3 regions of the Amycolatopsis alba DSM 44262 genome follow, and region 1 is predicted to be linked to each of the others. Evidence: riboswitches for the same ligand, from Rfam matches in the RefSeq annotation. Region 1 holds a riboswitch; each other region holds the start of a gene.
What was found. A riboswitch is a leader RNA that binds a small molecule or an ion and turns the genes downstream of it on or off. The one in region 1 is predicted to bind S-adenosylmethionine.
Positions count from the first base shown of each region.

Region 2: linked by a shared signal. The riboswitch ahead of thrC (threonine synthase) and the one ahead of AMYAL_RS0112045 (methionine ABC transporter ATP-binding protein) in region 1 are both predicted to bind S-adenosylmethionine.
Region 3: linked by a shared signal. The riboswitch ahead of AMYAL_RS0105275 (aminotransferase class V-fold PLP-dependent enzyme) and the one ahead of AMYAL_RS0112045 (methionine ABC transporter ATP-binding protein) in region 1 are both predicted to bind S-adenosylmethionine.

Region 1 is NZ_KB913032.1:2,569,162-2,572,427, reverse strand. Features, by position in the region: gene AMYAL_RS45845 (DUF222 domain-containing protein) at 1-336, opposite strand, end outside; gene rsmA (16S rRNA (adenine(1518)-N(6)/adenine(1519)-N(6))-dimethyltransferase RsmA) at 528-1,364, shown strand; SAM riboswitch class I at 1,612-1,702, shown strand; gene AMYAL_RS0112045 (methionine ABC transporter ATP-binding protein) at 1,913-2,923, shown strand; gene AMYAL_RS0112040 (4-(cytidine 5'-diphospho)-2-C-methyl-D-erythritol kinase) at 3,045-3,266, shown strand, end outside.
Region 2 is NZ_KB913032.1:236,537-239,802, reverse strand. Features, by position in the region: gene AMYAL_RS0101035 (ComEC/Rec2 family competence protein) at 1-846, shown strand, start outside; gene thrC (threonine synthase) at 864-2,129, opposite strand; SAM riboswitch class I at 2,142-2,274, opposite strand; gene holA (DNA polymerase III subunit delta) at 2,410-3,266, shown strand, end outside.
Region 3 is NZ_KB913032.1:1,154,560-1,157,825, reverse strand. Features, by position in the region: gene AMYAL_RS0105285 (potassium/proton antiporter) at 1-403, shown strand, start outside; gene AMYAL_RS0105280 (M23 family metallopeptidase) at 535-1,218, shown strand; SAM riboswitch class IV at 1,347-1,461, shown strand; gene AMYAL_RS0105275 (aminotransferase class V-fold PLP-dependent enzyme) at 1,494-2,858, shown strand; gene AMYAL_RS0105270 (hypothetical protein) at 2,878-3,266, shown strand, end outside.

The DNA of each region.
Region 1 (3,266 bases):
CGCGCCGGTCGCGGCCGCGACTCCGGTCAAGGGCGCGACGGGTTGAGTCGATGTCCCGTCGCGCGCACGTCTCGAGTTGAGCGCCAGCGCCCGACGAGTCACCTTCTGTGCCTCCGCTCGGGGGACACGGGCAACATGCTCGTAGAAGACGGCGATCGAGTTGTGCCCGAATAGGCCTCGGACACCACGTGACTCGATCTCGGCCAGGATCTGGCCGACTTCGGCGGCTAGACGCCGCCCTTCGCGTAGCCGTGTCTGCAACTCGTCGAGGAGCAGATCGGCGTCACCTTCCGGCAGGTTCAGCGGGAAGGTCTTGGGAGTGTTTGTGCTGGTCATCCCTCGATTGTCGGGCCAGATTCGAACGAGTGCACGGTATCGATCGGGTGAATGATCATTACGCTCCGGCAGTGCGAATTTGTGCCCATCACCCTGAAGTGGAACGCGTGCAGATGGGAACCGTCGGAAGGGTGATGGGGGCGAGTCGCGGCCGCCAGCCGAGGCTCAGGGGGGCTGGCTACGATCGTCAAGTGACTGAACTGCTCGGGCCTGCGGAGATCAGGGCGTTGGCGGCCGAGCTGGACGTACGTCCGACCAAGAAGCTCGGCCAGAATTTCGTGCACGACCCCAACACGGTGCGCCGCATCGTCGACCTTTCGGGGATCGGCGAAGGCGACGTCGTACTGGAAGTCGGGCCGGGCCTCGGCTCGCTGACGCTTGGCCTGCTCGCGACCGGTGCCGAAGTCGTCGCGGTCGAAATCGACCCTGTACTGGCGGGGCGGTTGCCGAACACCGTGGCCGAGCGAGGCGGGGCCGAGCGGCTGAAGGTCGTCGGGGCGGACGCACTGCGGATCACGGCGGACGACCTGCCTGCGCGACCGACGGCGCTCGTCGCGAATCTGCCGTACAACGTCGCCGTTCCCGTCGTGCTCCACCTGCTCGCCGAGCTGCCGTCGCTGACCAGTGGTCTCGTGATGGTCCAGACCGAGGTCGCGGACCGAATGGCGGCAGGCCCTGGAAGCCGGACTTATGGCGTGCCCAGCGTCAAGCTCGCGTGGTACGGCAAGGCGCGCAAGGTCGCCGCAGTGCCCCGTGCGGTCTTCTGGCCTGTTCCGAACGTGGACTCCGCGCTGGTCGCTTTCGAGCGAGGTGACTTGGTGTGGTCTGTGGCCAGGGAGCGGCTGTTCGCGGTGGTCGACGCCGCCTTCTCGCAGCGGCGGAAGACCTTGCGCGCGGCATTGGCGTCATGGGCGGGTTCCGCCGATCGCGCGGGCGAGTTGCTCGAGAAGGCGGGTATCGACCCCAAGACCCGCGGCGAGCAGTTGGATGTTCATCAGTTCGTCCGGATCGCCGCTGCAGCAGGCTGACCACCTGTGGCAGATGTGACCGGTACCTCGAGAACGCGTGCCGGTCGATGTCAGCACGAAAGCGTAAGTCCTCTCCTCGATCTGCATGATCCAGACCTGTCTTAGCAGGCAGGGGCCCCGCCATAACACAGGGACGGCTAGTGTCGTTCCATAATGTGGACAGCAGATCCTGTATCATGGACGCGACCAGACGTGTGATCTGCGCCTACGCGCTTGCTTTCATCCAGTGGGATCGGTTTTACTCAGTGAGCCATCCCGAGCGACTGAGAGACCTGGCTCGCCGAAGTCGCAGCAACCACCCTCCACAGGGCAGGTGCTACCGCCAGGACCGATGGAGGCTGTGCCTAATGAACAGGGTCACCCACCCGCTCCTGCTGACCAGGCGACGTGTCGTCGATGAAGGTCGCCGCACGGTAAGTGCGTGTCGACGCTCCACCGTTACTGCCTGAGTCTCTTCCCTTACCTCTGAAATCCGTCCGTTCGGACGGCTACTCGGTGACGGTTGGCGCGCTCGAAAGAAGCAGCGCCCCATTTGCATGGAGCCCTTCGTGATCACTGTCGAAAACCTGTCCAAGTCCTTTCCCCTCAACGGAAATCCCGTCGTCGCCCTGCGCGATGTGAGCGTGGACATCCAAGCGGGCTCGCTGTTCGGAGTCGTCGGTCCGGCAGGCTCCGGCAAGTCGACCCTCGCTCGTTGCATCGGGCTTCAGGAGCGTCCCGACCGGGGCGTCGTTCGCCTCGACGGGCTCAACACCGGGACCCTTGACGGCCGCCGTCTGCGCGAAATCCGCCGTCAGGTCGGTGTCGTGAGCACCAAACCGGAGCTGCTCGCCGAGCGCACCATCGCCGGCAACATCGCGTCGCCGCTCGAACAGCTCGGTCTCGACGGGCCGCAGCGCCGCAACCGCGTCGGTAACCTGCTCGACCTGGTCGGGCTCACCCCGCGAGCGGGGCAGCGGCCGGGCGACCTGTCCGAGGGGCAGCTGCGCCGGGTGGCCATCGCCAAGGCCCTGGCCGCCGGGCCGTCCGTGCTCTTGGCCGACGACCCGACCGCGGGTGTGCAGCCCGAGGAGTCCGGCGCGGTCCTGACCGTGCTCGACCGGGCGCGTGCCGAGCTCGGAGTCACCGTCCTGCTCACCACTCCCGACGCCGGCGTGGTTCGCCGTGTCTGCGACGACGTCGCGGTTCTGGAGGCCGGGGCGATCATCGAACGCGGAACGGTGCTCGACTTGGTCTCCGACCCGAACAGCCGGACCGCGCAGGCGCTCCTGCCCTCGATCGAGACCGGCCGGGCGCAGGCTTCGAAGTACGACCGCGCGGTGGATGTCGTGCTTGTCGGCTTCGCATCGGTCGGCGCGCTGCTGCCGGAGGCGGCAGGTCGCTTCGACGTCGAGCTCGCCACCATCGGAGGCGGCCTGACCCGGATCGGCGACACGCCGGTCGGCCGGTTCCGTCTCGGTGTGCGCGGTGAGCGTGCGGACGCCGCGCTCGCCTGGATCGCCGAACGCGGTGGACACGTGACCCACCCGGTCCGCGGCCCGCAGGGCGTCGCTGCCTGATTCTTGACGAATGGGCCGCCCCGGACGGAATCCGTCCGGGGCGGCCCATTCGTGTCCGACTCGTCCTGTTCTCTTTTCTCCTGGTGGCGGCACAAGTGGAGCGGCCACGTAGGCTTGACTCGTGCTCGCCGTCGTACCGCCCCCAGTAACCGTCAGGGTTCCCGCCAAGGTCAACCTGCACCTGTCGGTCGGTGACGTACGCCCGGACGGCTACCACGAGCTGGTGACCGTGTTCCAGGCGCTTTCCCTGACCGACGAGGTGACCGTCGCGGTCACTGAGGACCCCGGCGTCGAGGTCTATGGCGAAGGTGAAGGTTCCGTACCGACAGGGGCCAACAATCTC
Region 2 (3,266 bases), 2.3 Mb from region 1:
CTCGTTTTCGTGCCGGTCCGCGTGCTGGCTCCGGCATGGCCACCGGCGTCGTGGAGTGCCGTCGCCTGCGACGTCGGACAGGGCGATGCCGTCGTTCTCGCGACGGGCGAGCCGGGAAGGGCGGTCCTGGTCGACACCGGGCCGGAACCTGGGCCGGTCGACGAATGCCTGAGCAGGCTCGGCGTGGACCGGGTTCCGCTGATCGTGCTGAGTCATCTGCACGCCGACCACATCGGCGGTCTCGAATCCGTCTTCGAGGGCAGGTCGGTCGGGGCGGTCGCCGTCGGTCCGGGTCGTGCTCCCGCGTGGGCATGGCAGCAGATCGCGGACGAGACCGCACGTCGCGGGATTCCCTTGCTGGAACTGGGGATCGGGCAACGGCTGGACTGGCCGGGGCTGTCGCTGGATGTATTGGGGCCGCGTTATGTCACCCGGCGATCGGCCCGTGAACAGGACGGCACGGTGATCAACAACGGGTCCGTCGTCCTGCGCGCCGGAACCCCGGCGGGCCGGGTGCTGCTGACCGGCGATGTCGAACTCGCCGCGCAGGCCGACCTGATGGCCGAGGGCGCCGATCTGCGTGCCGAGATCTTGAAGGTCCCGCACCACGGAAGCCGCTACACCGCACCGGACTTCCTCAACGCCGTCGCGCCGCGGCTCGCGCTGGTGAGTGTCGGCGCCGGAAACACTTACGGCCATCCGAACAAGTCCACTTTGGACAATCTGACGGCGGTCGGTGCTTCCGTGGCCAGAACGGACACGGATGGCGACACCGCTGTCGTCGCCGACGCGCGAGGACTCTCCCTGGTGCGCCGGGGTGAGCCCCGCGGCCCGCCTCGTTCTTGAGGCGGGCCGGCGGGAACTCAGATGCCGAGAGCCTCGCGGACCGCGTCTGCCGAGGCGCTGACGGTGGCCTTCGGGCCGACCTTGTCCTCGACGGCGTCGAGGGTCTTGAGACCGTCGCCGGTGATCAGCAGGACGATCTCCTCGTCCGGGTTGAGTTTGCCTGCCTCGATGAGCTTCTTGGCCGTTGCGACGGTGACCCCGCCGGCGGTCTCGGTGAAGATGCCCTCGGTGCGGGCGAGCAGCCGGATGCCTTCGACGACCTCTTCGTCGGTGACGTCTTCGATCGCGCCGCCGGTGCGGTTGACCACGTCCAGGACGTAGGGGCCGTCCGCCGGGTTCCCGATCGCCAGCGACCGGGCGATCGTGTCCGGCTTGACCGGCTGGACGACGTCGTGGCCCGCGCGGAAGGCCGCCGAGACGGGGGAGCAGCCCGTGGCCTGCGCGCCGAACACCTTGTACGGCGTCTCGTCGACGAGGCCGAGCTGTCCGAACTCGCGGAAACCCTTGTCCACCTTGGTGAGCTGGGAACCGGAGGCGATCGGCACCACGATCTGCGAGGGAAGCCGCCAGCCGAGCTGCTCGGCGACCTCGAAGGCCAGCGTCTTGGAGCCTTCCGAGTAGTAGGGCCGGACGTTCACGTTGACGAACGCCCAGCTCTCCTGCTCGGCGGCGAGCTGGGTGGCGAGCCGGTTCACGTCGTCGTAGTTGCCGTCGACCGCGATCAGGTCGCCGTCGTACACGGCGGTGGTGAGGATCTTGGCGCGCTCGAGGGTCTTCGGGATCAGCACGACCGACCGCCAGCCGGCGCGGGCCGCCGCGGCGGCGACGGCGTTGGCCAGGTTGCCGGTCGACGGACAGGCGAGCACGTCGAACCCGAACTCACGGGCGGCGGCCAGTGCGACGGCGACCACGCGGTCCTTGAACGAGTGAGTGGGGTTGCCGGTGTCGTCCTTGACCCAGACCTTCTTGACACCCAAGGCTTTCGCGAGCCTGTCGGCTTGGACGAGCCGGGTGGCGCCGGGTTCGGTGTTGGGGATTTCTTCGACGTTCGACGGAACGGGAAGGAGCTTCTTGTAGCGCCAGATGTTGTTCGGCCCGGATTCGATGTCCTCGCGACGCACGCGGCCGAAGTCGTAGGCGACCTCGAGCGGCGAGAAGTCCTCGGCGGAAACGAATTCGGGGGCGAGCGGCTGCCGGTGTCCCTCTTCCTTCGACACCAGTTCGACGGCCGGTCCGAGATCCGGGGTCTTGGTGGTGGAGGTCGTGCCGAGGGTTGCGGTCATCGCGAGGTCCTTTCCTCATCTGCCCCGCCATGGCGGGCCGGAATTGGCACCGTGTTCGTCAGCTATCCCGCGATCGCGGGATGACAGGCTGACGCCGGTTGCCGGGGCTTCATCGGGCCGTTCCCTCTGCCCCTCTGGATGAGCGGTATTCGATTGTCGGCACGCACATGATCGCGTCGCCTCGCCAACACCGTACGACATGAGGCTCAGGTGGGGCCACAGTGCCCGGAACACATCACCGGACAAAGCACACGAGAGGAGGAGTGGGAGGATCCTCTCCGTGACGACGCAAGCTTCCGCCCCATCGCCGCTGGTCCTGGTTCTCGGTGAGGAAGAGCTGCTGATCGAACGCGCGATCCGCAGCGCCTCGGACGCGGCCAAAGCGGCCGATCCGACGGCGGATCTGACCCGGATCCGGGTGTCGGACCTCACAGTCCCCGCACTCGCGGAGATGGTCAGCCCTTCACTGTTCGCCGAGGGCAGGGTGATCGTCCTCGAATCGGCGCACGACATCTCGCAGGAGCTCTCCGACGGGGTGATGGCCTACGTCAAGGCACCCGCCGAGGGCATCGTGCTCGTCGTCGTGCACAGCGGAGGCGGCCGGAGCAAGGCCGCGAAGGCGCTTCCCGCGGCCTTGAAGAAGGCAGGGGCGGAGGTCGTCGAGTGCCCGAAACTGACCAAACCCGCGGAGCGCGAATCCTTTGTCCGTAACGAGGTCCGCCGGGTCGGCGGGAAGATCGACGGTGCGGCCGTGCTCGCCCTGATCGACGCCGTCGGCTCGGATCTGCGCGAGCTTTCGTCGGCCGCGACCCAGCTCGTCGCGGACGCCGGTGGAACGGTCGACGAGCAGGCCGTCCGGCGCTACCACCGAGGCCGTGCGGACGTGAACGGGTTCGCCGTCGCCGAGAAAGCCGTCGCCGGCGACAAGACGGCGGCGCTGGAGTCGCTGCGCTGGGCGATGCAGCTGGGTGTTCCGCACGTGCTGGTCGCGGATGCCCTCGCCGACGCCGTCCGGACGATCGCGCGGGTGTCGGGAGCTGGTCGCGGGAACCCGAACCAGATGGCGGGCGAGCTGGGGATGCCGCCGTGGAAGGTCCGCAAGGCGCAAGGGCAGGCTCGTGGCTGGGGGCAGGACGG
Region 3 (3,266 bases), 1.4 Mb from region 1:
GGTGTTCGTGCTGGTCATCGTGCTGACGTTGCTCCAAGGGGCGACGCTGACGCCGCTCGCGAGGGTGCTCGGACTGGCTCAGCATTCCGAAGCGCACGAGATCGACGTCGACTCGGCGCCCCTCGACGAGATGGGCGCGGAACTCCTGCAGGTCCGCATCAACGCCGGATCGAAGATGCACGGCGTCTACCTGGCCGAACTGCGGCTGCCGGTGGGGGCGACGATCAGCCTCCTCGTCCGCGACGGCACCGGCTTCACGCCCAACAAGAACACCCGGCTCCAGGAACGCGACCAGTTACTCGTCGTGACCACCTCCGACGCCCGTGACACGGCCGAACGACGGCTCCGTGCCGTCGACCGCGCCGGACGCCTCGCCAGGTGGAAGGGCGAATCCGGCCAGTAGGTCACGAACCGGCACCAGCTGTTCGTCGGTTGATCTCAGAAAATTCTTCCCTTTTGTACTCCTTTTGGATTACTTTCCCGGCAATCGACTCCATCGAATGGGTGAGTGTCACGGGGTAAGGAGTACGCAAGGTGACGAAACTTCCTGCGCGGTTCGCCGGTCTGGGTGTGGCGGCCGCACTCGTCGGGGTGGTTCTCGCCGCACCGGCGGCGTCGGCGGCCGGCGCGTTCCCCGCGTTCGGGCTGCCCTTCGACGCGGGCCAGTCGGTCTACTCGGCGGGGATCCACTCGGACAACGGGAACTCCGGCGTGAAGAACGCCATCGACTTCAGCCCCGGCGACAAGACCGTCCGCGCTCCGCTGGCGGGCACGGTCCGGATCCAGCACTGCGACGGCGGCGACTGGGTGACCGTCGACCACGACGGCGGCTGGCGGACCGGCTACTACCACATGGAGCGCATTTCGGTCACCGACGGCCAGCAGGTCGCCCCCGGCGACGCTCTCGGCCGGACCGGCAACGCGCTGCCCTGCGGCGGCAGCAGCACCGGCGCCCACGTGCACTTCACCCTGTGGACCCTGCCCGCGGCCACCGCCAAGGGCGGCGACTCGCGCGACTTCGGCGTCGACGCGGGCAACTGGAACGGCCTGTCCTACGACGAGGTCTCGACGAAGGTCGCCGAGGCGCATGGCGAGGCTGTCGACGGCAAGACCTTCGGCGGCTGGCAGTTCACCGCGGGCACCGATCAGTACTCCGGTACCGCGACCGAGGTCTCTTCGCGTTCGATCGTCCCGTTGCCGGGCCGATTCCGCGTCTGACCTCCCGTTGCCTGGCGCGGCGCGGCGCCGGGCAACGGTTCTCCTCGGTTGCGCGATGCGTGACCGGCGTCTCAACATCCGGACAAGGGGTGGCTCGATCGCCGGTCCATCCGCTAACTTCGTTCGTAGGTCACGAGTGTCAGCGTCAAGCCCCGGCTAGCTGACCGGCAACCCTCCTTCCGCGGTGGGGTGCCCCGGGTGAGGACCTGGCCTGTCGCGCGGTGCGACGGGCAAGCGCGGGATCCTCGTCGGGTCCCCTGGCCCGGAGGATGACGATGACTCTCGCTCTCGAACGCACCAGCACCCCCGCCGCTGTCGCGGAAACCATTGTGTCGCAAGAAATTCCGACGGTGGCGTGCGCCGATCTGCGGGTTCCGCTGGTCACCGGCGGCGACATCGGCTACGCCAACCTCGATCACGCGGCGAGCGCTCCCTGTCTGGACAAGGTGCGCGACGCGGTCGACGAATTCCTGCCCTGGTACGCCAGCGTCCACCGCGGCGCCGGATTCGCCTCGCAGATCTCCACCAAGCTTTACGAGCGCACGCGCGGAATCCTGCGGGACTTCGTCGACGCGCGGTCGACCGACACCGTCGTGTTCACCCGCAACACCACCGATTCCTTCAACCTTCTCGCCCGCAGCCTGCCGAAGCACACGTCGGTCGTCGTGTTCGACACCGACCACCACGCCGCGCTGCTGCCGTGGAAGGGTCCGAACGTCCGCCGGATCCAGACCCCGCGCACCCGCCTCGCCGCGGTGTCCGCTGTGGACGAAGCACTCGCGGACTGCCCGCAGGGACCGCGGCTGGTCGTCATCACCGGCGCGTCCAACGTGACCGGGGAACTGTTGCCGGTCAAGGAGATCGCCGCCGTCGCCCGGCGGCACGGCGCCCGGATCGCGCTCGACGCGGCGCAGCTCGCACCGCACCGCAAGATCTCCGTGCGCAAACTGGACGTCGACTACGTCGCGATCTCGGGCCACAAGCTGTACGCGCCCTTCGGTGCCGGCGCGCTGATCGGCCGCGCCGACTGGCTGCGCGCCGCCCAGCCGTACCTCGCCGGTGGTGGCGCGACGAAGCTCGTCACCCGAGACTCCGAAGAGCTCGGCGTGGTCTGGAACGCCGGTGCCGAGCGGCACGAAGCCGGTTCCCCCAACACCGTCGGCGTCTACGCGCTCGGTGTCGCCTGCGAGACGCTGGCCGCGAACTGGGACGCGATCGTCGCCCACGAGGACGAACTCCTGGCGCGGCTGCGTCGCGGTCTCGCCGGTATCCCCGGATTCGCCGAGCTGCGGCTGTTCGACGCGCCGGTCGACCGGGTCGGCACGCTCAGCTTCGTCGTCGACGGCTTCGACCCCGGCTGGCTCGCCGCGGTGCTGTCCGCGGAGTACGGCATCGGCGTCCGGGACGGCGCGTTCTGCGCGCATGTCGCGACCAAACGGCTGATCTCCGCCGCCGGTTCGACAGGCCAGCAGGCCGTGCGGGTCAGCCTCGGCCTCGGCAGCACCACCGAACACGTGGACCGGGTCGTCCTGGCACTGCGCCAGATCGTCGCCCGCGGCGCGCGCTGGCAGTACGAAAAGCCGGAAGGCCGCTGGGTTCCGGAGAACGACCCGCGGGAGCTTCCCCCGTTCTGCGCCTGACCCACTACCCTCGTCCCGCATGGGGAATGAGCGACCGCGTTACTGGTTTCCGCTGGCACTACTGGGATTCGCCCAACTGGCGGTGGTGGCTTCATCCGTCGGCACGGGCCGGTACGAGGGCCGGGCCGGTTATGCGCCTTACGGGACCGGCGGGCTGTACGGCGTCGGCCCCGGCGTGGAGATGAGCCGGGAAAGCAACACCGCCATAGCCGTCGCGTTCGGCGACGTCGGCCGGATGGACGCCTGGTTCTTCGCCGTGTTCGTGATCTACGCCGGTACCGCGCTGTACTACACGCTGCGGATGAGGCGCGAGGGGAGAGTCGTGCCGTGGTGGGTGGTCCTCGTGACCGTCGTCGGCGGGCTGGCCATCATCGCGCTGGCGGATCTGAGTGGCCTGGCGAAGCTCGA